DNA from 4 places in the Undibacterium sp. GrIS 1.8 genome. Region 1 is predicted to be linked to each of the others. Evidence: predicted binding sites of a transcription regulator. Region 1 holds the regulator's gene; each other region holds the start of a gene.
What was found. The regulator sigma-54, encoded in region 1, starts transcription at its own class of promoters, with help from an activator protein. The targets are predictions, from matches to a motif close to TGGCANGNAANCTGCTTT.
Positions count from the first base shown of each region.

Region 1 (7,472 bases):
GCATATTCTTGAACACTTTCCGATTAAAGAACAAGGCAGTAATAGCGCACAAAACTTACACCTGATGGCGGAGACCATGAAGCTCGCTTATGCCGATCGTTCTGAATATTTGGGCGATCCCGATTTTGTCAAAGTACCGATTAAAGCACTGACATCACGCGCCTATGCTGATGAGTTATCAAAGAAAATTAATCCAGAACATGCAACGCCGTCCGATCAAATCAAGCCCGGTAAACTAGCGCCTTACGAAAGTGATCAAACTACCCATTTTGCTACAGCAGATCAGTATGGTAACGTCGTCGCAACTACCTACACGCTGAATCTGAATTTTGGTAGCGGCATCGTTGCTAGCGGCACCGGCATTACCTTAAATAATGAAATGGATGATTTCTCCGTAAAAGCGGGTGCTCCCAACGCGTTTGGATTACTTGGTGGCGATGCCAATGCGATTGCGGCATACAAGCGCCCGCTCAGCTCAATGTCACCGACAATTATTTTAAAAGACGGACGACCATTTCTGACCACAGGCAGCCCGGGGGGTAGCCGGATTATCACCACCAGTTTGCAAATTATTATGAATGTGATTGACCATGATATGAATATTGCCGAAGCCAGCATTGCGCCTCGCATTCATCATCAATGGATGCCAGATCAATTGCGCGTAGAAAAAGGGATCACTATCGATACCTTAAACATACTGGAGCAAAAAGGTCAGCATCTGAGATTGTCACCGACTATGGGGCGCACACAAACGATACAAATGAGCAATCAGGGATTTGATGGTTATTCAGATCCGCGCAATCCCGACGGAAAAACTTTAGGGTATTGAGGTTAAATTTAAATGCGTACAAGCTAATCTGTGCGGCTTAAAGAAATGAATAGCTACGAGTGTCGCTTATTTCTCCAGTACCCAATATAAATACTCTCCCCAGGTATATTTTAGTTGTCCATGTAATTACTGGACAATAAGCCATATTTATAAAAATAATATGGGAGTATATTTATATCAGCGCATAATCTTCGCAAAAAAATCAAGTGTTACGTAAACAAAAAAAGGACGCCGGATTGCGTCCTTTTTTGCTATTTTCTAATCGAAAAAGCGACTAAGTCATCTGCTTACACTGGCGTCGGATCGGGTATGTGTTTGATCGCGTCATGTTGATGATTTTGGATTTTGTCTTTATGTTTAATGACTTGTCGGTCCAGTTTGTCGATGAGAGTGTCGATGGCGGCGTAGAGATCTTGTGCCAGGCTTTCAACATGAATATCTTTGCCACTGATGTGCAGATTAATGTCTGCTTTATGGCGTTTTTCCTTTTCTTTGAGCTTGTCCACGGTCAGGATGACGGCGATATCAATTACTTGATCGAAATGCCGCCTGATACGTTCAAGCTTATTTTGCACATGTTCACGAATTGCAGGAGTTACTTCGAGGTGATGTCCACTGATGGTGAGATTCATACTACGCTCCTTGGTAATCTTACTTGTTACAAACATTTTGTCTTAACTCAATTAATGTAAATTTAATCAGACGATGAATTGGCAGACTAATACTTAAATTATTTATTGAGCTAAATTATATATAGCAACACACGAGGATATTTCAAGAACAAGTTACAAAGATTTGCGCAGGCTTACTGGCGGGATTTTCAAGGCCTCGCGATATTTGGCGACTGTGCGTCGCGCAATTACCATGCCTTGTTCTCCCAGCATGTCTGCAATCTTGCTGTCAGAGAGTGGGATTTTCTGGTCTTCTGCTCCTATCAACTGCTTGATGAGTGCACGTATCGCGGTGGATGATGCTTCCCCCCCTGCTTCCGTCGCGACATGGCTACCGAAGAAATATTTCAACTCAAACATACCATGCGGGGTCAGCATGTATTTTTGCGTCGTTACACGAGAAATAGTGCTCTCGTGTAAACCCAGTGTATCAGCAATTTCGCGCAACACAAGTGGTCGCATTGCAACGGCACCGTGCGTGAAAAAATTACGTTGTCTTTCAACTATCGCTTGTGAAACCCGCAAAATCGTATCAAAGCGTTGCCGCATATTTTTGATTAGCCAGCGCGCCTCTTGCAATTGGGAACCTAGCGTACCGTCACCCCGATTTTGCTTCATGATGCTGGCGTACATACTATTAACACGTAGCTTTGGCATCACATCTTGATTGAGTAATACTTGCCAGCCGTTCACTGTCTTTCTGACTATCACATCCGGCACGACATAATCTGAAGCCGCCACGGCAAATTCAGCACCCGGTTTGGGGTTACATTGACGAATAACCACTTGCGCTTCGCGTAAATCCTCGTCATCACAATTAAGGATTTTCTTCAACTTATTAAAATCTCTTTGAGCGAATAAAGTGATGTGGCTCTCAACAATTTTTTGCGCCAGCCGACGCGTCACAAAAGGAATTTTAGGAAAACGTTTAATCTGCAAGGCCAGACATTCGGATACATTTCTGGCACCGACACCGCTAGGGTCAAAGTTCTGCAACATGTTCAGCGCAAAGGATAATTCTTCCGGCTCAACACATAATTCCAATGGCAAGCTGGCATGAATTTCTTCAAGCGTTTCCATCAAATAGCCATTGGTATCCAAGGCATCAATCATCAGCTCAATCAGAGCACGATCACGGGGCTCGCGAATGTTCAATCGCATCTGCTCCAACAAGTGATCTCTGAGGCTAGTTTGTGCTGCTTCTAACTGCGGACGTCCGTCATCTTCTTCTGACGATTTGCTGCCTTGAGGAACATCATCAAAGCTCCACTCTTCTTCATTCGCGCTGGTGCTATCGGCAGAGGCAGCGACTTCGCTAAGCTCGGCATTTTCAGTACTGGCACTTGCAGTAGCTGCATCGCCATTCATTTCTGGCGCGGCGAATTCAGTTTCAGAATTATTCGTAGTCGCACTGATGGCGCCGTCGGCCAGCAAGCGCACTGCATTATCCATAGGATCATCTACCCGCTCCAACATGGGATTGTCGGAAAGTAGATTTTCTAACTCTTGATGTAGCTCCAGCGTGGACAATTGCAGCAAACGTATCGATTGCTGCAATTGGGGCGTTAAGGCCAAATGCTGGGACGTGCGGAGTTGCAGGCTTTGCTTCATCATCGTATGGCTTCCCGCTACATGCGGAAATGCTCTCCCAGATAAACTCGGCGAACCGATTCGTCTTTAATGATATCGTCTGGCTTACCAGTCGCCAACACAGCGCCCTGATTAATGATGTAGGCATGGTCACAAATGCCAAGAGTTTCGCGTACATTGTGATCTGTGATCAGAACGCCGATACCCCGGTTTTTAAGGAAGCGCACAATCCGTTGGATCTCAATGACGGCAATCGGATCGACGCCTGCAAAAGGCTCATCCAACAACACGAAACGAGGATTGGTTGCCAATGCTCTGGCGATCTCTACCCTGCGACGTTCACCACCCGACAAGGATAAAGCCTGATTTTCACGAATGCCGTCAATCTGCAATTCGGCCAGCAAGGTGTCTAAACGTTTTTCAATTTTCTTTTTACTCAGAAATTGATCGTTTTCATCTTTTTGTAATTCAAGAACTGCACGGATATTGTCTTCTACAGACAGCTTACGAAATACCGAGGCCTCTTGCGGCAAATAAGATAAGCCCAAGGTTGCACGTTTGTGTATGGGTAAGCGCGAGATATCAACACCATCAATATTGATCTCACCGGCATCAGAGGGTACCAGTCCAACAATCATATAAAACGATGTAGTCTTGCCAGCGCCGTTCGGACCTAGCAAACCGACCACTTCACCGCTCTTTACTTCCAACGACACGTCACGGACGACTTGCCGCGCGCCATAGCGCTTTTGCAAACCCTTAACTAATAATGTACTCATCTTATTCTTTGACTTTTTTGTCGGATTTTGGAGCCAAAATTAACGTCACACGTCCGCCACCGTCAACAGATTTTCCAGACGTATTATTAGTCGCCACGAATACATCGCTAAGACTGTCGTAGGATAAAAAGTCGCCCTGCTGTTCCTGTGTGACGGTTTTACCTTCAAGATATTTCACGTCAGCCTTAGAAATAAATTTTACTAATTCTGTCCTGGTGTCATATTCGACCCGGTCTGCTACACCTTCTACCCATAAGTCTGGACCGCCGTCACGCTTTTGACGGAAAAATACTTTGCCGCCCGCAACAGCATAGAGAACAGCACTCTGCGTTCCATCTTGTGCGGTTGTCACGACAGCGCGCTCGGCTTTGACTAACAAGGTACCTCGGGTCAAAACGACATTCCCCGTGATGGTAGATACGTTTTTCTTCCCTTCGGAAATAGAATGATCTGCGGTAATTTCTGTCGGCTTATCGGCATCCGCTTTTTCAGCAAATGCCGCCGAATGTAAAACTACTGCACTGACAGCACATAAAAAGCCGCCGATCAGATGCTTGAATTGTTTATTGTGGAAGCTCATTACTTGCTCTCCATTTTGATTAATTAGATGTTTTTTGCTTCGTGCCTGACTTCGCACCTGGCTTAGTAAAATGCATGTGAACCTGACTTAGTAACTGAGTCTCTTGTGTCTCATTATTCGCCGTCATTCCAACTGCATGTGTTTCTGAATTTTGTGAATACAAGGTCACGGGATGATCTGTTTTCATCGTATTCAGATCGGGTAACAACAATAGATAATCGGTATTTAACTGCATGTATTTTGTAGTATCACTCTCAGGCCTTACTACCTGAACATTGTCATACAGATGAATCTCGTCACTTTGGGTATTAATCTCAACTTGTGCTTTAGCTTGCTCGCTAAGTTGTGCAGTTTTTTGCTCTACCAGTCCGCGATCAGCACGTACTGTTACAGGAGTTTTATCTTTATCAAAACTATTAATACGGGGTTGTGTAATTTCAAAATTATCATATTGCGGGTTATGAGTGAGCCGGCTACCGGTGACATGAAAATTCGCCTGTCCTTTGTTCGACAAACGGATGAAATTAAAATTTTCCACATAGTAATCAGGATCGGTACGAGCAGCACTGCGCATATTTCCTTCTTCATCACTTTTGCGTAAAACTTGCAGCACCCAAAAGCTACCCATCGCAATTACGCCGAGCATAATAATGCCTACCCAGACGCGGAAACGATCTGCAGAAAAAATATACTTCATAGTAGAAAAGGCGCTAAGGCCTGGTCGTATTTACCTTGCGCCCGCAAAATAAAATCACAAACTTCGCGTACCGCACCATTGCCACCACTCACCTGCGTGATGTAATCAACACGGCAACGTACCTCGGCATGTCCATTCGGTACGCTGGCGGCAAAACCAACCCGCGATAATACCGGCAAGTCAATTACATCATCACCGATAAAGCCGCAATGCTCTGCTTCGACCTTCAACTCAGCGCATAATTCTTGAAAAGCAGACCGTTTGTCATGAATACCCTGGCGCAAATGAACAATCCCCAAATCTGCTGCACGACGCGCCACAATAGGCGACTGACGCGCACTGATGATGGCAGTCTGAATACCGGCTTGTTGCAGCAAACGAATTCCCTGACCATCCAGCACATTAAAGCTTTTCATCATTTCGCCATCAGGGCCAAAATGCAGGCTACCACTGGTCAAAATACCGTCTACATCAAAAATCATTAATTGGACTTGAGCTGCCTTGGCAACTGCATTTGAATTCAACATTGTCGTTGCAGTCATCAAATCACCTTAGCGCGGGTCAGGTCATGAATATGCAGAGCGCCGACTAATTTGCCATGTTCATCCGCTACCAACAATTGATTAATTCTATGGGTTTCCATTACCTCAACCGCTTCAACTGCCAACTGCTCCGCACGAATGCTGCGTGGATTTTTATGCATCACATCCGCGATCACAATTTTAGTAAAGTCCTGAACACTTTCCATCAAACGACGTAAATCACCATCGGTAAATACGCCGATTACCCGCTGCTCATGATCGACTACGGCTGTCATCGCCATGCCTTTTTTGGTAATTTCCATCAGCGCAACGGTCAACTTAGTGTCAGGCGTCACTTGAGGAATATCGTCGCCGCTACGCATCACATCGCGGACATGTGTCAACAAACGGCGACCGAGCGCGCCACCGGGGTGGGAGCGGGCGAAATCTTCTTCACGGAAACCACGTGCATCCAAGACCGCAACAGCAAGTGCATCGCCCAGTGCCAGTGTGACTGTCGTACTGGCCGTTGGTGCGAGGTTAAGCGGACAAGCTTCTTTGTCGACATGCACATTTAAATGCACGTCGGCCAGTTTTGCCAAACCCGACACCGGATTGCCAGTCAAGGTAATCAGTTTGACACCTAGGCGTTTGATGATAGGGGCAATCGCGATCAATTCCGACGCTTCGCCTGAATAAGAGATACCAATAAATACATCTTGGGGCGTCACCATACCTAAGTCGCCGTGTGCAGCTTCGGCGGCATGTACAAACAAAGCAGGCGTTCCAGTCGATGCGAAAGTCGCAGCGATCTTACGGGCAATATGGCCCGATTTGCCAATACCAGAAACAACTACCCGCCCCTGGCAGTGCAGTAGCAGATCAGTAGCCAGGGCAAATGCCGCGTAATCGTCGGAAAGTCGGGATTGCAGAACCTTGATTGCGTCTGCTTCGATCTGCAAAGTCTCGCTTGCCAATAGCAAAGCACGACGGGCAAAGGTTTCGTCAGGCGCAAGGCTGGTCGAAAGTTTAGAAGAAAGCTTAGACGACACGTCCGCCGGAGTTTGGGTGGGGATAAAGTTAATAGAGCTCATCCCGAGAGTATAAACGAAATTGGCTAAGCAAAAACTCTGCCAGTTTGCATAAGCTTGCATATGTTGCTTGCCAGTGAATATTGTTCGTTTTTTTGATCATCTAAGCAATAATGCTTGCATGACCGCACTTGACACTACCCTCCTCTTACTCGCCGCCTCCGTTCTAGGTGTCGTCGCTTTCCGTATGCTGCAATTGCCTCCGATGCTGGGTTATCTGGTGGTCGGTATTTTGATCGGCCCGTTTGGTCTGGGGCTGGCAGAAGATAGTGCGGCCACGCATGAGCTGGCCGAATTTGGCGTCGTGTTTTTAATGTTTTCCATTGGGCTGGAGTTTTCGCGCTCAAAACTGATGTCGATGCGCAGAACTGTGTTCGGGCTGGGTCTGGCGCAAGTGCTGGTCACTATTGCCAGCAGCATGGGGATTGGATTAGCAGCATCTTACTGGCTGCCTCAACATTTTAATATCAGTTGGGAAGCCGCCTTCGCGCTAGGCGGTGCGCTGGCTATGTCGTCCACCGCCATCGTTTCTAAAATGCTGACCGAAAAACTGGAGCTGGAAAGCCCGCATGGCCGACAAATTATCAGCATTTTATTGTTTCAGGATCTGGCGTTTGTCCCTTTGCTGATCCTGGTACCGGCGCTGGCATCGCATTCCAGCAATTTGTTTGAAGCTCTCGCATGGGCCAGCGGGAAAGCCGCTCTGGTCTTGTT
Region 1 covers NZ_JBEONQ010000006.1:79,518-86,989, forward strand. The annotation lists gene ggt (gamma-glutamyltransferase) at 1-829, shown strand, start outside; gene hpf (ribosome hibernation-promoting factor, HPF/YfiA family) at 1,117-1,461, opposite strand; gene AAKU64_RS04395 (RNA polymerase factor sigma-54) at 1,615-3,111, opposite strand; gene lptB (LPS export ABC transporter ATP-binding protein) at 3,129-3,869, opposite strand; gene lptA (lipopolysaccharide transport periplasmic protein LptA) at 3,871-4,449, opposite strand; gene lptC (LPS export ABC transporter periplasmic protein LptC) at 4,469-5,146, opposite strand; gene AAKU64_RS04415 (KdsC family phosphatase) at 5,143-5,688, opposite strand; gene AAKU64_RS04420 (KpsF/GutQ family sugar-phosphate isomerase) at 5,688-6,761, opposite strand; gene AAKU64_RS04425 (cation:proton antiporter domain-containing protein) at 6,880-7,472, shown strand, end outside.

Region 2 (7,472 bases), on a different contig from region 1:
TGGCATTGTCGCTTGGTTCTTATTGGCAATGTCCGAATAAATAAGTTTAGCTTTTAAGGTTTTCGACATTCTAGGAGAAAAGCATGAAAATTTTAGACCGTTCCGCCTTACGCAATGTGCAAACCGTGGATTACAGCGACAGCAATGTCGATGCTAGCCACAAAGTGTTACGCAACACTTATATGCTGCTTTCAATGACGCTGTTATTCAGCGCACTGACGGCCGCAGCCAGCATCGCTTTCGCTCTACCAAACCCGGGCATGATTATTACGCTGGTTGGTTATTTTGGTCTGCTATTCCTAACTAATAAATTCCGAAACAGCGGCTTAGGCATCTTATTTGTCTTTGCGTTGACAGGCTTTATGGGATTGACCATAGGACCGATCATCAGCCATTACCTTGGTATGGCAGGCGGTGCAGGGATTGTGATGAGCGCAATGGGGTTAACGGGTGCTATCTTTTTATCTTTGTCTGCGTATGTGCTGGTGAGCAAACGTGATTTTAGCTTTATGGGTGGCTTTTTGATGATCGGTATGCTGGTCGCTTTTGTGGCAAGTCTGGGCGCAATTTTCTTCCAAATCCCCGCATTGTCATTAACGATTTCTGCTGCGATGGTATTGCTGATGTCTGGCATGATTTTATTTGAAACTAGCAACATCATTCGTGGTGGCGAAACCAATTACATCATGGCTACAGTCAGCTTATACGTCACGATCCTTAACCTGTTCCTAAGTCTGTTGCAATTGTTGGGTTTTATAGATAAAGAATAAAGTTTAGCTGGGGTGCGCATATTGCAAAAAACATCTTGCATAAAACCGTGTGCCCCAGCCAAACGTCACTCTGTATAGACCACACATAACCTATACCACTTCTTCTACCAAACCGGTTTAATAGGAAATTCAATGATTCACAGTATCGCCCAACCTTGGATGTGGGCAGTTTTTATTGCTTTCGTCTTGGGCATGCTTGTACTCGACGTAGTTGCCCTGGGCGGTTCGCGTTCACATAAAGTTAGCGTAAAAGAAGCTGCTATCTGGTCAGCCGTCTGGGTCAGCCTGGCCTTACTGTTTGACTTTGGCCTATGGATGTATTTGACGGACACTTTCGGACGCGCTGTAGCAGATGCTAAAGCGATGGAATTTTTGGCAGGTTACGTTATTGAAAAATCCTTGTCCGTCGATAACGTATTCGTCTTTCTGCTGATTTTTGGTCACTTTGCTGTACCGCTGCAATATCAGCGCAAAGTCTTGTTATACGGCGTATTGGGTGCCATCGTCATGCGCATCGCGATGATCCTGGCTGGCACTTGGGTCGTCACACAATTTGCCTGGGTACTGTATTTGTTCGGTGTATTTTTGCTGGTTACGGGTTTCCGTATGTTAGTCGCAGCAGAAAAAGAACCCGATCTAAACGCAAACCCTGTCCTGCGCTTTTTGAAGAAATGGATCCCATTTACTGAGGACTTCCGTAAAGAAAAGTTCAGCGTAGTAGAAAACGGTAAGCGCGTTTTTACTCCATTACTGTTAGTCCTGATTTTAATCGAAGTATCCGACGTGATCTTTGCAGTTGATTCAATTCCAGCAATTTTTGCAGTTACTACCGATCCGTTTATCGTATTTACGTCTAATATTTTTGCGATTATGGGCCTGCGTGCACTGTATTTCTTGTTGGCAGATATGGCGAATCGCTTCCACTTATTAAAATTTGGTCTCGCCTTTGTGTTGATGTTCGTCGGTATAAAAATGCTCATCGTAGAATGGATGCACATACCAACAGCTATCTCGTTATTGGTTATCGGCAGCATTCTGGCAAGTTCTATTGTAGCCAGCCTAGTTGCCACTCGCAGCAAAAACTAGTTTTACTTGTATCGATCCCTTTTGGGCGCATTACCGATTTTGGTGGTGCGCTCTTTTTTTATCTAGAGTTCCTTAGTCGAGCGACGACAAGTATGAAGTTATCGCTGCAATGTTTATACTCAAATCAAGACGAGATTATTCATTTGAATGTGGCATACCGCGGTATTTCTACGACGTAATAACGGTCTGATAGAAAATCTAGGTTTAATTAAACCGCTCTTCTCAGAAAATATAGACACAAAAAAACCCACGATTTACATCGTGGGTTTTTTAATTTTAGCCAACTAACTACAATCAGCTTAACGCAGCTTAAATTACTTAATACGAATTATGATTTACGACGACGCATAAAACTCAAACCTGCCAGACCCAATCCAAGCAATGCGAGTGACGCTGGCTCAGGCACATTACCAGGAACATCTTCAATTGGCTTGCCACCGATAGTAATGCCATCAAATGCCAAACCTGTTTGATAAGCAGTATCAACGTAATTAGCAGTACCAAATTCCAGATAATAATTACCTGCCGCTGCGACGTTATAAGTCGAAGATACCCAACCAGTGTAACCACAACCATTGCTGTAGCAAGTACCACTGCTGCTACCCAAAGGCGCCCAAGAAGGTGCACCAGGAACAATTGTCACTACGCCTGGATTAATCGTTGCTGCAATACCTGGCATACCAAATCCTGGAACACTATTGCCGTTTGGTGTAGTTCTCGCCGTGAAAAGCAAAGCGATCTGGTTCAAGGAAGAGTCTAACAAACGAGCCCAAGCATAATCAGAAAAACCAGCGCCATCAGAAGTGATGAAGTCAAAACTGAAATTCAATGCGTCACCAGCATTAGATGAAAACAAAGTACTGCGCAATGTAGAACCGTTAGTGCTAGAAGCACCAACTGCCGCCAATACATTTCCAGATACCCCACCGTTAGTAGAAACCCAGCCGTATTTGCTGCTGCCAACTGGCGACAAACCAACTACGCCATTTGCACCGGAAGTACCGCAACCACCAGTGCATACCCAGCCTGATGGCAGACCACCGTCAAATATCGCAGCAGATGCATTACCTGCGACAGCAGCAGCGCCAAGAGTCAATGCTATTGCCAAACTCAATTTTTTTACAGATTTTTTTAAAATGTTCATTTTTTCCTCACATGTTATTGATGATTATGGTTGAAGCTGATCGTCAATAAAGCACTTATCATGCCAAATTGGAATCAAGCATTAAATTCTTTTAAATTCAATCACTTATAATAATATTTCTTGCAATAAAAACTATTAATTCCGGTGTACGTAATATTTATCGACAAAAAATTGACGCTCAAGAATCAAAATGATGGCTCTGACATCCACTTTATTAAAATCGTATTAGCAAGTAACAAAAATGCATAAGGGAAACAAGCCAATCCTGCTCCAGACTAAATTTGTCACACTCTCTTTATCGTATAATCTTTAACTTGCGCCGATTTGATACTCAGATTGCGGGCGCGTAATAAGTGCAGCTAAAAGGAACGCCCGGTCCCGCCTGCATTTTTTGTATGAGCTGATCGGGTTTTTTGTTTCATTAAGAGCATCTTCCATGACTACCGCAAAATCCACTCCCGCTACGAATCTCAACGCAAGTGCAACGACAGCTGTCAGCACAGAAGCACGTCTGCGCGCATTGTTGAAAGAACGCATTCTGATTTTAGATGGTGCGATGGGGACGATGATTCAGCAATACAAATTGACTGAGGCGGATTATCGTGGCGAACGCTTTAAGGACTTCAAGGGTCCGGAAGGTGTCAGAGAATTATTTGTCAAAGGCAATAACGAATTATTGTCACTAACACAGCCGCATATTATTCAAGAAATTCACGAGCAATATCTCGCTGCGGGTGCCGATCTGATCGAGACCAATACCTTCGGCTCTACCACTGTCGCACAAGATGATTACCACATGGCTCATCTGGCCTACGAGATGAACGTTGCAGCTGCAAAAATTGCCCGTGCCGCTTGCGATAAATATTCAACCGCAGACAAGCCACGTTTTGTCGCTGGCGCCCTCGGCCCCACCCCCAAGACAGCATCCATCTCGCCTGATGTGAATGACCCTGCAGCACGTAATGTGACCTTTGATCAATTGGTTGCGGCCTACCTGGAACAAACCCGTGGTCTGGTCGCGGGTGGCGCAGATGTGCTACTGGTCGAAACTATTTTTGATACCTTAAATTGCAAAGCCGCTTTATTTGCGATTGATCAGTATTTTGAAGAATCTGGTATACGCTTGCCGATCATGATTTCTGGCACCGTCACCGACGCATCAGGTCGTATTTTGTCCGGTCAAACCGTGCCAGCGTTTTGGAATTCAGTGCGCCATGCCAAGCCTTTAACGATAGGTTTGAACTGCGCATTAGGTGCGACCTTAATGCGCCCTTACGCCGAAGAGCTCTCTAAGATTGCAGACACTTTTGTGTGTATTTATCCCAACGCCGGTCTGCCCAATCCTATGAGTGACACCGGCTTTGACGAGCTACCTGCTGACACTTCTGCATTGCTAAAGGAATTTGCCGAGAGTGGATTCATCAATATTGCTGGTGGCTGCTGCGGTACGACACCGCCACATATTAAAGCGATTGCAGAGTTGCTTAAGCCGATCACTCCGCGTCAAATTCCAGCAATTACCAACTGCATGCGGCTATCTGGTCTGGAACCATTTACGATTGATCAGGATTCTCTGTTCGTCAACGTAGGTGAGCGCACCAACGTCACCGGATCAAAAGCATTTGCACGTCTAATTCTGAACGAACAGTACGACGAAGCCTTGGCGGTAGCGCGCCAACAAGTAGAAAACGGCGCGCAGGTCATCGATATCAATATGGACGAGGCGATGCTCGATTCGCTCGCGGCCATGACACGCTTTTTAAACCTAATCGCATCAGAACCAGATATCGCTCGCGTGCCTATCATGATCGACTCGTCTAAATGGTCGGTGATTGAGGCGGGACTAAAATGTGTGCAGGGCAAGGCCATCGTTAACTCGATCTCGATGAAAGAAGGCGAAGCCGAGTTTTTGCGACAAGCCACATTATGTAAGCGATATGGTGCCGCCGTCATCGTCATGGCATTTGATGAAAAAGGTCAGGCCGACACCTATGATCGTAAGGTAGAAATCTGTGAACGCGCTTATCGTTTATTGGTTGATACGATCGATTTTGATCCTTACGACATCATCTTTGACCCCAACATTTTTGCCGTCGCCACCGGTATTGAAGAGCACAATAATTACGCAGTCGATTTCATCAACGCGACGCGCTGGATACACCAAAATTTGCCCGGCGCCAAAATCAGTGGCGGTGTGTCCAATGTGAGTTTCTCTTTCCGCGGCAACGATCCGGCGCGTGAAGCGATTCATACCGTTTTCCTGTATCACGCAATCCAGGCAGGTATGACGATGGGTATCGTCAACGCGGGTATGGTCGGCGTATATAGCGAACTGGATGTTGAGTTGCGTGAGCGTGTAGAAGACGTGGTACTGAACCGTCGCGACGACTCGACCGAGCGCATGATAGAAATTGCGGCCACCCTCAAAGCAGGCGGCAAGAAAGAAGAAGCCACGCTGGAATGGCGTAGCGAGTCTGTAGAAAAACGTCTCTCGCATGCAATGGTGCACGGCATCACGCAATGGATAGTAGAAGATACGGAAGAAGCCCGTAAACAAATCATGGATGCTGGCGGACGCCCCATACAAGTGATTGAAGGACCGCTGATGAGCGGCATGAATATCGTCGGCGACTTATTTGGCCAAGGCAAAATGTTTTTGCCACAAGTCGTTAAATCTGCCCGTGTTATGAAGCAAGCCGTTGCGCATTTAGTCCCGTATATTGAAGAAGAAAAAAAGCGGAGTGGCGACAACAAACCCCGTGGGAAAATTGTCATCGCCACCGTCAAAGGTGACGTCCACGACATTGGCAAAAATATCGTCACCGTGGTTTTGCAATGTAATAATTTTGAAGTCGTCAACATGGGCGTCATGGTGCCCTGCTCAGAAATTTTAGCTAAAGCCAAAGCGGAAAATGCCGACATCATCGGCCTCTCTGGCCTGATCACACCGTCACTGGAAGAGATGGCCTATGTCGCAAAAGAAATGCAGCGCGACCCTCATTTCCGCATGCTAAAAATACCGCTGCTGATTGGCGGCGCAACCACCAGCCGCGCGCATACCGCAGTAAAAATTGCACCCAATTACGATGGCCCAGTGGTGTATGTACCTGATGCTTCACGCTCAGTCTCGGTCGCGCAATCGCTGCTGACACCAGAGAGCCGTGATCAATATATGGACGATCTGGCTACCGATTACGAGCGTATTCGCGTACAGCACGCGAACAAAAAAGCTACGCCGATGGTCACGTTAAAACAAGCACGCGCCAATAAAATGAAGCTCAATTTTGTCGGCGCCAATGCGCCTGTCAAACCAAAGTTTATCGGTCGCCGTATCTTTAAAAATTATGATCTGGCGACGATTGCGCAGTACATTGATTGGGGTCCGTTCTTCCAGACCTGGGATTTAGCAGGACCGTTCCCCGCAATTCTGACGGATGAAGTTGTAGGCGAAGCGGCCACCAAAGTATTTGCCGAAGGTCAGGCGATGTTGAAGAAAATCATCGATGGTCGCTGGCTCAGTGCCAATGGCGTAATCGCGCTGCTCCCTGCGAATACCGTCAATGATGACGACATCGAAATTTATACCGACGACAGCCGTACCCAAGTGGCGCTGACATACTATGGCACTCGTCAGCAAACAGAAAAACCTATCATCGATGGTGTGCAACGTCCTAACCAATGTCTGTCCGACTTTATCGCACCGAAGGACAGTGGCATTGCAGACTATATCGGCATGTTTGCCGTCACCGCTGGTTTGGGTATTGAGAAGTACGAAAAACGTTTTGAAGATGCCCATGACGACTACAGCAGCATTATGCTCAAGTCCCTGGCAGACCGTCTGGCAGAAGCCTTTGCTGAACATCTGCACGAACGTGTACGTAAAGATTTATGGGGCTATGCCAGTGATGAATCTTTATCCAATGCCGAGCTGATTAAAGAAACCTATAAAGGTATACGTCCGGCACCAGGTTATCCGGCCTGCCCTGAGCATACAGTCAAAACTGAGATGTTCCGACAAATGCAATGCGAAGAAATCGATATGTATATCACCGAATCTTGGGCGATGATTCCGGGTGCGGCGGTTTCAGGTTTTTACTTTGCACATCCCGAATCTAAATATTTTAACGTCGGCAAGATTGCGGATGATCAGGTAGTGGACATGGCTACACGCCGTGGTGTAGCGAAGGACGAGGTTGAGCGATGGTTAGCACCTAATTTGTGATGACCGGTAGGATCTGATCACACTACAGTAAGAGTACGAAGGGCGAGTCTAAGGCTCGCTTTTTTTCGCCTTTTTTGCTGGCTCTTGCTATTTATTTTTTCCCTCACTCAGGTCTAATTCCATCATTACCCCAAATACTAAGCTAGGTGGATATGCCGGTTTTTTATTTGCTCCGAGTCGTGGTAAACACCTATTAAAGACAGATAAAACTGTCTCGGTTCAGCGCCGAGATTGCGGCCATTTAAGTCTG
Region 2 covers NZ_JBEONQ010000032.1:43,941-51,412, reverse strand. The annotation lists gene AAKU64_RS15250 (Bax inhibitor-1/YccA family protein) at 84-770, shown strand; gene AAKU64_RS15245 (TerC family protein) at 903-1,856, shown strand; gene AAKU64_RS15240 (NF038132 family protein) at 2,185-3,000, opposite strand; gene metH (methionine synthase) at 3,437-7,222, shown strand.
Region 2: the regulator sigma-54 is predicted to act here: its motif matches at 3,049-3,066, upstream of AAKU64_RS15240 (NF038132 family protein).

Region 3 (7,472 bases), on a different contig from region 1:
CTTTCATTTTTAAGTCCGCTTCTGAATTTGAGTCAGAAATAATGCTGTTCGCCGTTTGTTCCAGCAAGATTGCAACGCGGTCAGCTTCGGCCGCGTTCCAGCTACCACGTCGCAGCATTAATGCATGCTTTAGGGTATGCATGGCCTGATGTACTCGCTCTGGTAATGACTGTTTAGCCTGGACTTTGGCAAACATGTCCAGGCGTGCCAATACGCCATTCACTTGTGCCCGATTGGCATCAAGATAATCGCGTCCAATCGCCGTAATCGTGTACAGACGTTTGTTACCGGTCGCTGGAACGCCGCTACTGGTACTTGTGCTATCTGCTGAATTGACCGACACATTAATTTGCGAATTGACTTGATCCTGTTCTTCCAACAAGGTTAAGGTCGGGTAGATCGCGCCCGGGCTTGGGGCGTAGGCACCGCCGCAACGTTCTTCAATTGCCTTGATAATTTCATAGCCGTGACGCGGGCTGATTTCGATCAATGCCAGGACGATTAAAGGCAAATCTCCACGACCGAAGACGCGTTCTGCGCGTTCACCGCGCCCACGTCCGCCGCCTCCGCCTCCGCCACCACGTAAGCGACCATGCCCACCGCCTGCATCGTCGTCAAAAGCGTCATCGCCTAGGCCGGCAAAATATTGTGGGTGGTGATGCTCATGAGCAAAATGTCTTGGGCCATGTCTATGATGCCCGTGATGTTCGTAGGAGCCATGATGTTGGTGATGATTGTGTTCTGAATGAGTATGATGATGATTTTTCATGATTTATAGATATATCTTTAATTTAAAACTATATGATATATCGTTAACTGATTAAGTCAAGGACAGATTTTTGAAAAAATCAGAAATTTTCTTCTTTAATCAAAAATAAAAAAATACAGAAATCTAAGCCTGAGGCGTAGCCAGGAGCTAAACCGCTGTAGACGCTTAATCGTGGGATGGGGACTTATCAGCAAAGTCAATTTGCTGTTCTGCTGATTATTTCAAAATTAGTTGATCAGCCATGAATGCATAGTTTTACCAAAGCCGAGTGTGTATGATGGGAAACTCATTTAGGTAGTTCATAGCAGGAAAATCATTGGCTTTCATGGATTTTTCACGAATATGATAGGACATTGATACAGCATGATCGAGACCCCTGCTTCCAAGATTGAATCAGCTTTAAACAAGCAAAGCTCTGAGCTAGAAAGTTACAAAAATGATCGTATTTGTAACGACCTTTACAGGCGTGCATTAATTGGCCCAGTGTTTTACCTGATCGCTTGTTTTTTACTGATGGGCATCACTGGCTATCATTTGCGCTGGCCTTGGCTGAGTGCCTTGCTAATATGCACTTTTCTCATTTTATGGGTGATGCGGTACAAGCATCTGCCTCCTGTAGCAGGTACCGACAAAGAGAAATACAAGCAGTGGATCAGCCAACATTGGTTGTTAATACAGATAGGCTCGGTGGTTTGGGGGCTGGTACCCGCCGTGATCGGTTATTTGAGAGTGCGTCCCGACAGCGCGATTATGGTAGCGACGATTGCGACCGTTGCATTTAGTACTGCAGCAAGTCAGGCTTTTGCCATGCACCCACGCCAGGCTCGATGGAGTTTGCTAGCGCTGATCTTGCCTGCAGCCCTAGTATTTTTTCTACCGTCACTCGAACTTAGCTCCACTGGCCTGACGCTCTCGTTTTACGTTTTATATTTAATCGCAAATCTGCGCCGGTCTGCTAACGAATATGCTCAGCAGATTGCAACGGAAGTGGATTTAATCCGCAGCCGTGCTGAAATAGATCGACTCTCACTGACGGACATGCTGACTGGTTTATCCAATCGACGGAGTTATGACCAGGCATGGCAACAAGCCTGGCATTTGGCGGTACGACAAAAAGAGACACTGGCATTGCTGATGCTCGATCTGGATCATTTTAAACATGTCAATGATCGCTATGGCCACCTTGGCGGTGACGCTTGCTTACAGCATTTTTCTGGACTATTACAGCAACACATACGAAGAGGTAGCGATATCATTGCGCGTATAGGCGGTGAGGAGTTTGTGATTATTTTGCCCGCTACCAACGCAGAAGATGCTTATGTGATGGCAGAACAATTGAGAACGATAGTATTAAATACTCCCTGCCAATTTGAAAATATTCAGATCGAGATGACAGTCAGTATTGGTGTAGGTACGGTGAATTGGGATCAGGATATCAATCCATCCGCGACATTTAGCCGGATTGACAGTGCTTGCTACGATGCGAAAAATGCGGGCCGTAATAAGGTCAAACTGGCGATTAGCTAAAAAAAAAGACAGTCCATTTCTGAACCGTCCTTTTATTTTTCTGATCTATCAAGTCCAACAAAGATGATGGACTGAAGTGATTTTTAAAGTCTGAACTAATACTTTAATTGATACTTTAACTCAGACTTTAATTGAGACTTTAATTGAGACTTTAACTCAGACTTAAGCAGATTTCGCGCGACGCAATGCGGCCAGACCGATCAATCCCAATCCCAGCAAAGCCAGGCTGCCTGGTTCAGGCACGTCACCGCTCAATTTAATATTGTCGACTAAGAGTGCGGTAGATACTGAGTTGTCACCGGCTTGTACCGCACCAAAACTCAGAGTATGTGTGCCAGATGTCAGCAGAGTTTTAGAAACATTGCTCCAGGCTGTTGCGTTCGAATAACCAGCAACACCGCTGCTGAACGTGCTGGTATTAGTATCGCCCAAGCTGAATGCAACGCCATCCAATACAAAGAAGGTGAAATCCCAAGGTGAAGGGGTGCCTTCATTTGTCAGAGTTCTGACATCAAAGCTGATGAGGCTACCAGCGTCCGCAGTGAAGGTTTGTTTGATTGCAGAACCATTGGTAAAATTTTTGTAGCCAGATTTGATTGACTGCAATGCTGCATCAGTTGTGCCTGTAAAGCTTTCCAATGTGCTTGCATTGGATGCGCCACCGCTCACTGCCTGGATGAACGCAGAAAATGTTCCATCTGTTGCTGTGGTGTTTGTTGTGCTGGTTGTCATTAATGTCGTCCAACCCGTCAGGCCAGATTCAAAGCTACTGTCAATGATGCTTGCATTCGCTTGCGTTGCACTGAAGCCAATTGTGCTCAATACAGCTGCTGAGATGAGTGTTTTGATTTTCATGATGGTCTTGTCAAGAAGGGGTTGAAGTAATATTTCAATTGCTGTTAAGCAAAATTTATTCCACCATGTAAAATCAAGGACTTACAAAAGTTAAATTGCTGATGTGTAAAAATGATCGACAAAGTTAATAATAATTTTGTTAATACTTTCTAAGTTGTTGTTATTAAATAGTATTTTTTTATTTGCATGATTTTTAACTACCTAAATTCCACAGTGACGAGTTCTCGTTGCCGGAGTTGCAATGAGTTGACAGAGATTCTGCGATCCGCACCCAAAAAACAAAACGCCGCATGATTTTTGTCAGCGGCGCTTTTATCTGTTCAATACAATTTCTTGCTGCAAAGTAGAATTATTTACTGACCGCTTTCGTTCTTTCTTCCAGCCATGCTTTTGCTGCGCCGCTGACGCGCGGTGACAAGCGCTCTAAGACGGTCGCGTGGTATCCATTGAGCCATGCCAATTCGTCCTCACGGATTATTGTCATATCGATGCAGCGGGTGTCGATGGGGCAGAGCGTCAGGGTCTCAAACTTGAGATAGTCGCCAAACTCGCCTTGATGACCCACGATATTGAGCATCAGATTTTCTATCCGTACACCCCATTTACCCGGGCGATAAATACCTGGCTCGTTGGAAGTAATCATGCCTGCTTCCATCGCGTTATGCGCCTCTGGAATAGCGCCCGAGATAGATTGCGGACCTTCATGTACATTTAGAAAGTAGCCTACGCCGTGGCCGGTGCCGTGACCGTAGTTAATGCCCTCGGCCCAGATCGGTGCGCGTGCCAGAGCATCTAACATCGGTGACAGCGTGCTACGCGGGAACTGCGCACGCGACAAATTGATCATGCCTTTTAAAACCAAGGTGAAGTCGCGTTTTTGTTCTGCTGATACCACGCCAATTGGCATCACGCGGGTGATGTCGGTGGTGCCGTTGAGGTATTGGCCACCGGAATCGATCAGCAGCAAGCCATTGCTTTCGATGACCGCATGCGATTCTGGTAGTGCGCGGTAGTGGGGCATCGCGCCATTACCGTTAAAGCCAGCAATCGTAGCAAAACTGGCAGAGACGAAGTTAGGCTGGCGTGCGCGGGCCGCAGTAATTTTTTCGTCAATGGTCATTTCTGTGATGACTTCTTTGCCAAGCGATGCTTCCAGCCAGCTAAAAAATTCACATAAAGCGGCGCCATCTTGCTCCATCGCTTCACGCACAAATTGCGCTTCTTGCGGAGTCTTGCGGGATTTTGCAAATACCGATGGGTTGATTGCCTCAATTACTTTGACCGAAGCTGGTACCGCCTGGCGGAAAGAGTAGGTGATGCGGCGCGGGTCTATCAGCAAACTGCTATTTGCTGGCAACGCAGCCAAGGCGCTGGCAGCTTGCGCGTAGTCGGCAATAAACACACCGTCTTTTGCTAATACGTCTACCAATGCAGCAGGTATTTTGCCATGAGAGACAAACAAGGCAGCACTGTCTTGACTGATCAGTGCGTGCCCGACAAATACCGGGTTATAGCTGACATCGGCACCGCGCAGATTGAAGATCCAAGCCAGATCATCTACGGTAGAAACAAAATGCCAGTCCGCCGCTTTGATACGCATTTGCTCACGCACAAGGGCTAGTTTGTCTTGACGACTGACCACCGCAAACGGTGCCAGATGTTCATAGATAGCGGCTTGCGGCAGATCAGGGCGACCAGACCAGATAGTTTGTAATAAGTCTTTGCTAGTGTCCAATTTGCTGCCGCTAGCTTGTAGCGCCTGCTCAAGCATGCGAGCCATGGCTAGTCCAAGCACGGCGCCGTCTACGCCAACGGTTTGTCCTGCTTGCATGGTGCTGGCGAGCCAATCAAGGTGCAGTGTGGCAGCAGCAGAATTGATTTTCATCATCTGTATGCCAGTAGGGGCTAGTTCTTGCTCTGCCTGACTCCAATAACGGCTGTCAACCCACAATCCGGCAAAATCTGCCGTCACGATCAGAGTGCCGACCGACCCGGTGAAGCCAGAATATTGCTCGCGGCCTTGCCAGCGCTGTGGCAAATATTCAGATAAATGCGGATCAGCAGAGGGAATAATGTAGGCATCTAAACCCGCAGTTTTCATTGCTGCGCGCAATTGGACCAGACGTGCAGGGATAGGGGAGGTAACTGCGGCGGGGCTAAGTGGGCTATTCATGGATATCTGACCGTGGTGAGTTGATCGGTTCAATCAAGTACTGCAAAGAGGTGGCTGGAAGTATATCTCATGGGTAATCTATTGAGAAATCTCTGCGGGATTTTTTCTGAGCCCAGCGTAACAATGCCGCGCTAGTTTGATGTTTTGCGCTAATTTTGATGGGAAGTTTTTAGGACGTTTGATTGAAGCTGAGAGGTGGCGTAACTATTCGCTGGTTAACCTGGCAATTGAAAATGGCAATTCAATTTGCCTCATTTGTCTGATACCTCGTCGCTCCCTCGAAGGCAGGGGCCCAGTGTCTTTGCTTAATTAACTAACGCCGCTGGATTCCTGCCAAGAGCGTGCAGGAATGACGTATTTTATAGATAGCACTGCTTTCTCTTATTCCGCACGTGCCAGATCTTTCAACCTATTCTTTTAACCTATTTGATTGCCGGAACAATCATTTACATAATTGAGAGAGATATTGATCAGATTTCATATACTCCCCATAAAAATTTGCAAAATACATCGATTGTCCAGGTTTTATTTGGACGATTAGAATATACCTGTGGGGAGTATTATGTTGATATGAGAGATTTAAAACGCTGAGTGAGCTATTGCTTCTTCCTATCTGCTTTAGTCACTCAGCGTATTTTTTGACAAACTTGATTTGCAAACTAGATTCGCCAACCCGTCGCGGATTAGCGTACCCGCATACCCGGTTGCGCGCCAGGCCAGGCCTCCAGAATATACAAACCTGGATTAGCTTTTTCATCCTCGGCAGACGCAGCCAATACCATGCCTTCAGAAATACCAAACTTCATCTTGCGTGGCGCCAGATTAGCAACCATCACGGTGAACTTACCGATCAGTTGTTCTGGTTGGTAGGCGGATTTAATACCGGAAAACACGTTACGCAGGCGACCTTCGCCAACATCCAGAGTCAGGCGCAGTAATTTGTCTGATCCGTCGACGTGCTCGCAGTTGACGATTTTGGCAATCCGCAAATCAATTTTTGAAAAGTCGTCTATCTTAATTTCTGGTGCTAATGCTTCGATCCCGCTGGTAGCGGACGATTCTGCTGGTGCGGTTGGCGCTGCTGAGTTTGCTGCTGAAGTTGCTACTGCTGGTGTTGATACAGCAGCGACAACTTCAGTAGGTGCGTCGAACAATTGATCGAAAATTTTAATATCCACACGTTGCATCAGATGCGTGTACGGCAGCACTTTATGCAGATGTGGTAGCGGTGTTGCAACATCCGCCCATTGCAAAGGAGCTATTTGCAATTGTGCCTCGACCTGTGCAGCGAGCTGCGGTAACACTGGCTTCAAGAAGATGGTCAGAATGCGGAAGGCTTCTAGCAAGCGACTGCAAACTTCCTGTAATTTGGCATCGTTCTCTGGTTTTTTGGCGAGTTCCCAAGGTTTATTCGCGTCGACATAAGCGTTGATGATGTCAGCTTGATCCATGATGGCACGCAAGGCTTTACCGTAATCACGCGCTTCATAGTAAGCCTGAATATCCGGCGACACTTTACGTAGATTGCTGATAAATGTATCATCCGCCGTCGCCCAGTCGGTCACGATTGCACCGTCAAACCGCTTAGTGATAAAACCCGCCGCACGGCTGGCGATATTGACGTATTTACCAATCAGATCAGCGTTCACACGAGCGACGAAGTCTTCAGGATTCATATCCAGATCTTCGACTTTGGCATTCAATTTGGCTGCGAAGTAATAGCGTAGCCACTCAGGATTCATACCGATATCAAGATAACGCAATGGAGAAATACCAGTGCCGCGCGACTTTGACATTTTTTCGCCAGAGACCGTGACAAAGCCATGCGCATACACATTATCTGGTGTTTTGTAGCCAGAAAATTTCAGCATGGCAGGCCAGAACAAGGTGTGGAAGTAAGTAATATCTTTGCCGATAAAATGGATCTGCTCCGTCGTCGGATCAGCCATAAAGGCATCGTAATCACGACCGATTTTGCCAAAATAGTTTTTTAAGGATGCCAGATAGCCGACAGGCGCATCCAGCCAGACATAAAAATATTTACCCGGTTGATCGGGGATTTCAATGCCAAAGTAGGGCGCGTCGCGGCTGATGTCCCAGTCACCCAAACCACCTTCACCTTCTAGCCATTCTTTGCATTTGTTGGCG
Region 3 covers NZ_JBEONQ010000020.1:21,819-29,290, forward strand. The annotation lists gene AAKU64_RS11215 (PadR family transcriptional regulator) at 1-769, opposite strand, end outside; gene AAKU64_RS11220 (GGDEF domain-containing protein) at 1,133-2,296, shown strand; gene AAKU64_RS11225 (PEP-CTERM sorting domain-containing protein) at 2,459-3,151, opposite strand; gene AAKU64_RS11230 (aminopeptidase P family protein) at 3,501-5,324, opposite strand; gene metG (methionine--tRNA ligase) at 6,008-7,472, opposite strand, start outside.
Region 3: the regulator sigma-54 is predicted to act here: its motif matches at 3,197-3,214, upstream of AAKU64_RS11225 (PEP-CTERM sorting domain-containing protein).

Region 4 (7,472 bases), on a different contig from region 1:
ATATCTTGCGATTCTTGCTGACGTTTAGCCAATGATTCACGTTGCAATTGCCATACTTTTAGCGGCACAATGACTTTGCCCGTTGGAATGGCGACAGCATCTGGCGTCTCGCCCTCAGCCAGGCGTAATACTGCCCAGTCGTCCTGAACGATGGTCTTATCTTTGATTATTGCACGCATATAAATTCTTTCTCAAAAATATAGGACTTACGCAAAACTGCCCCAACTGCGTTGCAGCTCCTAGCTGTACTAAAGTACTATCTTCGTCGCTACGCCTTGCTGGGACAATTTTACATAAGTCCTAAAGTAGATCAGTACGACACTGCCGCACCAGCATCTTCGCCGTAATGTTCCAGCGTTTTGATCGGTGTGGCATAGACATATTCTTTAAACGGCACAATACCTAAACGCTGAGCTGTATCTATAAAACGTTCGTTCTCAATACGATCACGCAAATACACCTGGATAATCCGTTCGATTACTTCTGGCATTTGTCCAGCTGAGAACGAGGGGCCGATGATTTTACCAATCGCAGCTTTGTTGCCCTGCGCACCACCAATCGAGACCTGGTAAAACTCGCTACCATCTTTGTCCACACCCAAGATGCCAATATTGCCGATGTGGTGATGACCGCAGGCATTAATACAACCCGACATGTTGAGTTCTAAATCTCCGATGTCATGCAGATAATCGAGGTCGGCGAAACGGTCTGTAATATCGAGAGCAATAGGAATCGATTTTGCATTTGCCAGCGAGCAAAAATCACCACCCGGGCAGCAAATCATATCGGTCAATAAGCCAATATTCGGTGTTGCCAGTCCATGCGCTTTTGCTTCTTGCCAGAGCGCGAATAAGGCAGATTCCTGCACATCAGACAGCACGATATTTTGTTCATGTGTGACGCGTAGTTCGGCGAAGCTATAACGATCGGCCAGATCCGCCATAAAATCCATTTGCTCCGCAGTTGCATCACCTGGCGGTACGCCTGGCTTTTTCAAAGACAAGACTACGCTTGCATAGCCCGCAACTTTATGTGGTTTGACATTACGTTTTACCCAATTAGCGAAGGCTTTATTGTCCTGCTTATGTTGTTCATAGCTAGCATCAGTTGCAGGCAATGTGGCATAGGCGGGCGTACTAAAGTAAGACGCAACACGCTGCAATTCTTCTTTTGTCAGAGTCGCTGGACCATCCTTGATGTCAGCCCATTCCTCTTCCACTTGCTGGGCAAATATATCAGCGCCGATGGCTTTTACCAGGATTTTGATGCGCGCTTTGTACTTGTTGTCACGGCGACCGTATTGGTTATAAATACGCAGGATCGCTTCCAGGTAAGTCATCACGTGTTGCCACGGCAAAAACTCACGGATCACGCTGCCAAGTATCGGTGTGCGACCCATGCCGCCGCCAACCATAACTTTAAAACCGACTTCACCTTGCTCGTTATGCACCACCGTTAAGCCGATGTCATGCACCGCAATCGCAGCACGATCTTCTAAGGAACCATTGATGGCGATCTTAAACTTACGCGGTAAATAAGCAAACTCAGGATGGAAGGTCGTCCACTGACGCAAAATTTCTGCATAAGGACGTGGATCAATGATCTCATCCGCAGCAACGCCGGCAAATTCATCCGAGGTGATATTACGCATGCAGTTACCGGATGTTTGAATGGCGTGCATTTCTACCGATGCCAGTTCTTCTAAAATGGTCGGCGTTTCTTCCAGTGTGATCCAGTTGTACTGGATATTTTGACGTGTCGTAAAGTGGCCATAACCGCGATCGTATTTACGTGCGATGTGGGCAAACTTACGCATCTGGGTAGAAGACAACATTCCGTAGGGTACAGCTACACGTAACATGTAGGCATGGCGCTGCATGTATAAACCATTTTGCAAACGTAGCGGTAAGAACTCCTCTTCCGTCAATTCGTTCGACAAGCGGCGACGTACTTGATCGCGGTATTGAGCGATACGTTCTTTGATAATTTGATGATCGTGTTGATCGTAGCGATACATTGTGAGGTCCTAAAAAAATACGCTCAAAATTACAGTTTAAAGAACCAGCTTAGCGGCAACAATAGTTAAGGTTGTCGCTAACAGTCCACGCAAAAATTTTTCCGGTACGGCACGCGCCGCCATGGAGCCTATCGTAATGCCAGGCAATGAACCTATTAACAAGGTGCCCAGCAACTCCCAGTTGATTGATCCTAACCACCAGTGACCGACGGCAGCAATGGCAGTCAGTGGCACCGCATACGCAATGTCAGTCCCGGCAATGTGCGCAGCAGACATCCGTGGGTACAACATCACTAGCAAGGTCGCGCCAATTGCACCGGCGCCGATAGAGGAAACGGTTACCAAGGTGCCCAGCAAAACGCCAGAAACGATAGTCGCCGCAGCCAATTGCGTACCTTGCAATTGCTTCTCTGGATGGCGATTAAGCCATGCCAGCATTTTAGACTTAAACAGTAAGGCGACCACGGTCAACAGCACCGAACCGGCAATAGAATAACGAATAATCTGACCGATTTCTTTATCCAGAGCGCCAAAATGTTTCAGGCTCAGCGTAGCAATCAATGCTGCCGGAAGGGCGCCGTAACACAGCAAGCGCACCACATGCCAGTCCACTGTGCCACGTAAGCGATGGGTAAAAGTGCCGGTCGCTTTAGTAATCGACGCAAATGCTAAGTCGGTACCGACCGCAACGGTGGGTGACACGCCAAACAGCAGAGTCAACAAAGGTGTCATCAGCGATCCGCCACCAACGCCAGTCAGCCCTACCAAAATACCTACTGCAAAACCGGACGCTACATAGCCTAAATCCATACTACCCCGTTCATATCACCATGTTGAAAGTAACAGCATAGTAAAGAATCTGAGCCTTAATCCAAACTACTTAGTCTTTATTTGCTTATATGTAGTTTTGACATATGGATAGACGTTATTTGTATAAATATATTTTTAACGGTCGTTTAGAGAAAACAGATGTGCTGAGGTAGAGGTGGGCATGCAAGTTTGAGTGATGATGACTATATTTTTAAGCATACTCACATGGAGTAAATTTTTATTGTCCATACTTTCATTGGATAATTCAACGTATTTTGTATTTTTAGAGGGGAGTATATGAATTATTAAATAATAAAGCGACTCAAGAAATGATCTGTTTAAAAAATACCCAATGGTGACAAAAGACTGAAGAGAGATGACGAAGGCGTGCGATCGTTGGGTGCTGAATATCTCATGCTTTAAGTATTAGTTTTGTCGAAAAATTTTACACTTAGTTTTTTGTTCGAGAATAATCCTGACTAAGTTATTGATTTAAATAATTATTTCTTTTGGGCATGTTTATTGCTTTGAGGTAATTGTAAGACATTTAAAGTTAGCTAACCTCCAGAAAGAAAAAAATGCGTTTTTTGAATAAATTAGTAAAAAGTTTAGTATTGACCACCGGAATTGCACTGGTTGCCATCAGCAGCGCGCACGCAAGTTATATTAACTATGCAAGCCAAGCTAGTTTCTTGCAATCAGTTAATCAGGCAGAAACAGATAATTTTGCAACCTGGAATGGCGGCAATTTTGAAATTTTGAACAACGCTCAAGCTAAAGCGGCTTCTATCGGCAACATCGGCTATGTTTCTACTGGCTTCCAAAACTGGAATATCATTACCGGTGGAGGTCTTTGCTGGGGTTGCAACGGATCTGGCTATATTGATTTGACTGGAACTAATTTCGGTACAGTTAATGGCGTTTATGGTTTCTCCGTTAATCTGTCTATCAACTCCGGTTACAACGAATACATTACTTTCGGTGATAATTCCGTTTTGGCTATCACCAATCCAACTGGCTTTTATGGCATTACTTCTGACAGTTTGATCAAAAAAGTTGAATTTGCACATGCGCCAGGTCAAGCTTCGTTTGATGGCTCTGTTCAAATTAAAAACGTAACGATCGCAGCAGGTGCAGTACCAGAACCAGCAACAATGGCTTTGTTTGGTCTAGGTCTGTTGGCTTTTGGCGTAATGCGTCGTACTAAAAAATAATTGGTACTAAATTTTTAAAAAACCTGCTTCGGCAGGTTTTTTTATGGGCATTTGTAATTTGGTTTATAAATTGTCCAAAAGATGATCTTGCGATGTGTTTGGCAATAGCTAAAATTAAGCTAAGCTAGATGTATTGCTACCCATATTTACTCCAATTGGCTTAGGTAAAAGAGACTCAAAGTGAAATATCTATTCAAGTCACTGCTATCAATTGGGATGCTGTTAGTCGCCAGCGCAATCGCTGCGCCAGCCGATTGGTATAAATGGCGTAGCAAAATTGAGTCGATTGAAATTTGCTCGCAAACTTCACCCGGGGAGGGATGGACGCGTGCTGGTGGCCCGTTCAAAAATGCCCAATGTGAAAAGCTAAAACAATGAGCTTATATATTCAGATGGAATTAGAAATGTATTGAAAGTTTCTATTGAAGCGTCCAATGATGATCCGTGCACTACTTCACCCGTTTCAGGCAACTAAGTGGCAGCATCCCTGCCGGAACCGTAGTTTGATCAACACCTAGTACCGTCATTTTATCGGGCACATCTGCTGCGCCGCATACCCAAGTGACTGGCACAATGGGTGCATCTGCAACAACAGCAGGGCGCATCGTTAATACTTTGCCTTTGATCGCATTATTCACCTGATTGCCGAAGGTAATATTGATTGCGCCATCCTGTACTTTCACCTCACTCACAAAATTACTGACCATTTTATCGGCACTCGGCAAACCGGCAGCGGCATTATCAGCAGGCATTTTTTGTGTAGATGCCCATGCTGCGGCGATAGGTTTTTTTGCGACATCAGTGAGGGGGGTAATAGATTCGATTTGCTGTCGAATGACGCGCAATTGAATTGAGGGATAAGCCACAGCACCTAAGATAGCAATAATCGCGACGACGACCATCAATTCTATTAAGGTAAATCCTGAACGAGTAGGTTTCATAAATTGGGATGCTTTTTCTAAACATTGATCATAACAAGCGCGTCAGATTTTTAGCTCATTTATAGAAAATATTTTCAATCAACTTCATTCAGTTTTTCGTTCAAATGCAATGCAAATACGCGTTGCATTTTGTACTCTATGCAGCCTGCTGGACATCACAGACACTAGACAAATTTCTACCTATCGCGTACCTTCAATAATCTGGCTCGACAGGCAATTTCTCTTGGTAAGTCCACAGTATTCGTTATTCTTTTGGAGTCACGCTATGCACGCATCTGTACAAAATTCTGTTTCGCATGCCTATAAAAAAACAAAGCTAGCTGGTGCCGTATTAACTACTGCCAGCTTGTTGCTATCAGTTGCCTGGGTCAATACTGCTCTCGCTAGTGACACTAAGCCCTTGGCTAAGACATCTGCCACTACACCCGCAACTACGCCTGTAAAAGCGGTGGCTAAACCTACCATAGCAGATGTAATTAAAGCCTCTGCTGCCAGTGACTGGCGACCACTTGATCCAAACAATACCTTGTATATGGATCTGGAAAAGGGACGAGTCGTGATCGAGCTTGCACCTGACTTTGCGCCTAATCATGTGAAAAATATTGAAACCATGGTCAGAGAAGGTTTTTTCAACGGTATGGATATCGTCCGCTCACAAGAAAACTATGTGGTCGAATGGGAGGACTCTTCGGGCAAGCGTGATATGAAGAGCGCCCGTAAAAATCTGGACCCCGAATTCACTGTCAAATACGACAAAAAACTACCGTTCACTCGTTTGCCGGATGTAGATGGTTTTGCACCGCAGGTTGGTCATGTAAATGGCTTTCCGGCTGGACGTGATCCTAAAACCGGTACTGCCTGGCTAGCACATTGTTACGCTAGCGTCGGGGTTGGCAGAGATAACGAGGTCAATAGCGGTGACGGCAGCTCCTTGTATGTAGTGACCGGACATGCGCCTCGCCAGTTGGACAGAAATATCACTTTGGTTGGTCGCGTCATGCAGGGTATGGAATTGCTGACCACCTTACCCCGTGGTACTGGCCCCATGGGGTTTTATAAAGAAACCGAGACCATGACGCCGATCAAATCAATCCGTATCGCGGCTGATGTGCCAGAAGCCGAACGTACTAAATTGGAGGTGATACGCACCGATACGCCAACCTTTAAAGCCATCGTTGAGGCACAACGTAATCGTGGTGGCGACTGGTACAAAGTCCCCGCAGGCTATATTGATCTGTGCAATGTGCCGATTGCAGTGCGGGCGATGCAGTAATTAGATTGCTGATCTGGCGGAGATAGCTTGGAAGACGGGCAGGTGATGATAATAAATTAGATTGAATTGTCACCTGAGACTATTTGCTTCTCGCAAAACGTTTTCAAGCCTGATAAGCGATGTTGTATTACCCTCGCAAAATAGAGTGCTGCTATCGGTTCAATCAAGATACGCAGATAAGCAGGCTTGGCAATGATCGTGTATCGAAATCGCGCCAGGGTCTGCTTATCCCCAGTGCGGTTGAAGATCCACGAGCCTGCGAATTTTTCTAAAAACCAGGGCCCCTTAATCATCGTCACTGCAGCACGCTCTGGCGGCATCAATTGCACAAATTCGACGATCATGGACATACCTAATTTGGAATGCACTTCGACCTGTGTCCCTATTTGAAGTGCGGCACCGGCGTCGTCAACAACAGCAATTTTTTCTGGAAATGGGTCCCACTCATAGCGAACTCCATAGTCTTGCGAGACCTGATAAACCAAGTTGATCTTTGCATTGATTTCGATACTACGTTCGATAATTGTCATATTATGCCGGCCTTAAAAAAGCTAAAAGAAAAGTCTTAAACTGGTTTGTGCACCATCAACCAATACACAACCAGCAACCCGCCAAATGCCGGGAATCCCAACGCAGTCCAGATTTTTTCAAATAACCAGTAGCGGTCTGGCAATGCCAGATTGTTGCTTGCTGCCAGCGCTGCCATGTTGCGCATTTTTAGCTGCAAGCAAACTACGGGTAACCAGCAAACCGCTGCTAGCACATACAGCGCCAATGACCAGATGATCCAGCTGGAACCGAGCGGAAAACCTGCAAGCCGTATCATCCAAAAACCAGAAAGTGGTTGGATAATCACTGCAGGTGTCGTGAACCACCAATCAGCTCGGACAACCCATTGCGTCACCACAGCGATCGCTTGGACATTACCGCTGCGATTAATAAAAAATAGATAGAACGCGGTACCAAATCCGGTGCCAAACATCAGGGTCGCAGACAGGATATGCAGCGTTTTAATGGTGAGGTAGTCCATGCTATTTTCTCGTTTTTGTATTTTGTATTTTGTGTTGAGGTGGCGTTGACTGGATATGTATCCTTGTCCGTATCCTCACCCGCCATGCGCCACATGACGAACATGATTGCCAGCAAGGGCAGATTTTTGCTCAAAGGACCAAATGGGTGTGCCCAAAAGTGGGGAAGAAAAATGCTCATGATCGCTG
Region 4 covers NZ_JBEONQ010000012.1:91,890-99,361, forward strand. The annotation lists gene AAKU64_RS07815 (DUF934 domain-containing protein) at 1-179, opposite strand, end outside; gene AAKU64_RS07820 (nitrite/sulfite reductase) at 311-2,017, opposite strand; gene AAKU64_RS07825 (sulfite exporter TauE/SafE family protein) at 2,054-2,827, opposite strand; gene AAKU64_RS07830 (PEP-CTERM sorting domain-containing protein) at 3,406-4,041, shown strand; gene AAKU64_RS07835 (hypothetical protein) at 4,222-4,419, shown strand; gene AAKU64_RS07840 (pilin) at 4,491-4,982, opposite strand; gene AAKU64_RS07845 (peptidylprolyl isomerase) at 5,248-6,255, shown strand; gene AAKU64_RS07850 (SRPBCC family protein) at 6,312-6,785, opposite strand; gene AAKU64_RS07855 (DUF2269 family protein) at 6,821-7,285, opposite strand; gene AAKU64_RS07860 (NAD(P)H-binding protein) at 7,237-7,472, opposite strand, start outside.
Region 4: the regulator sigma-54 is predicted to act here: its motif matches at 3,339-3,356, upstream of AAKU64_RS07830 (PEP-CTERM sorting domain-containing protein).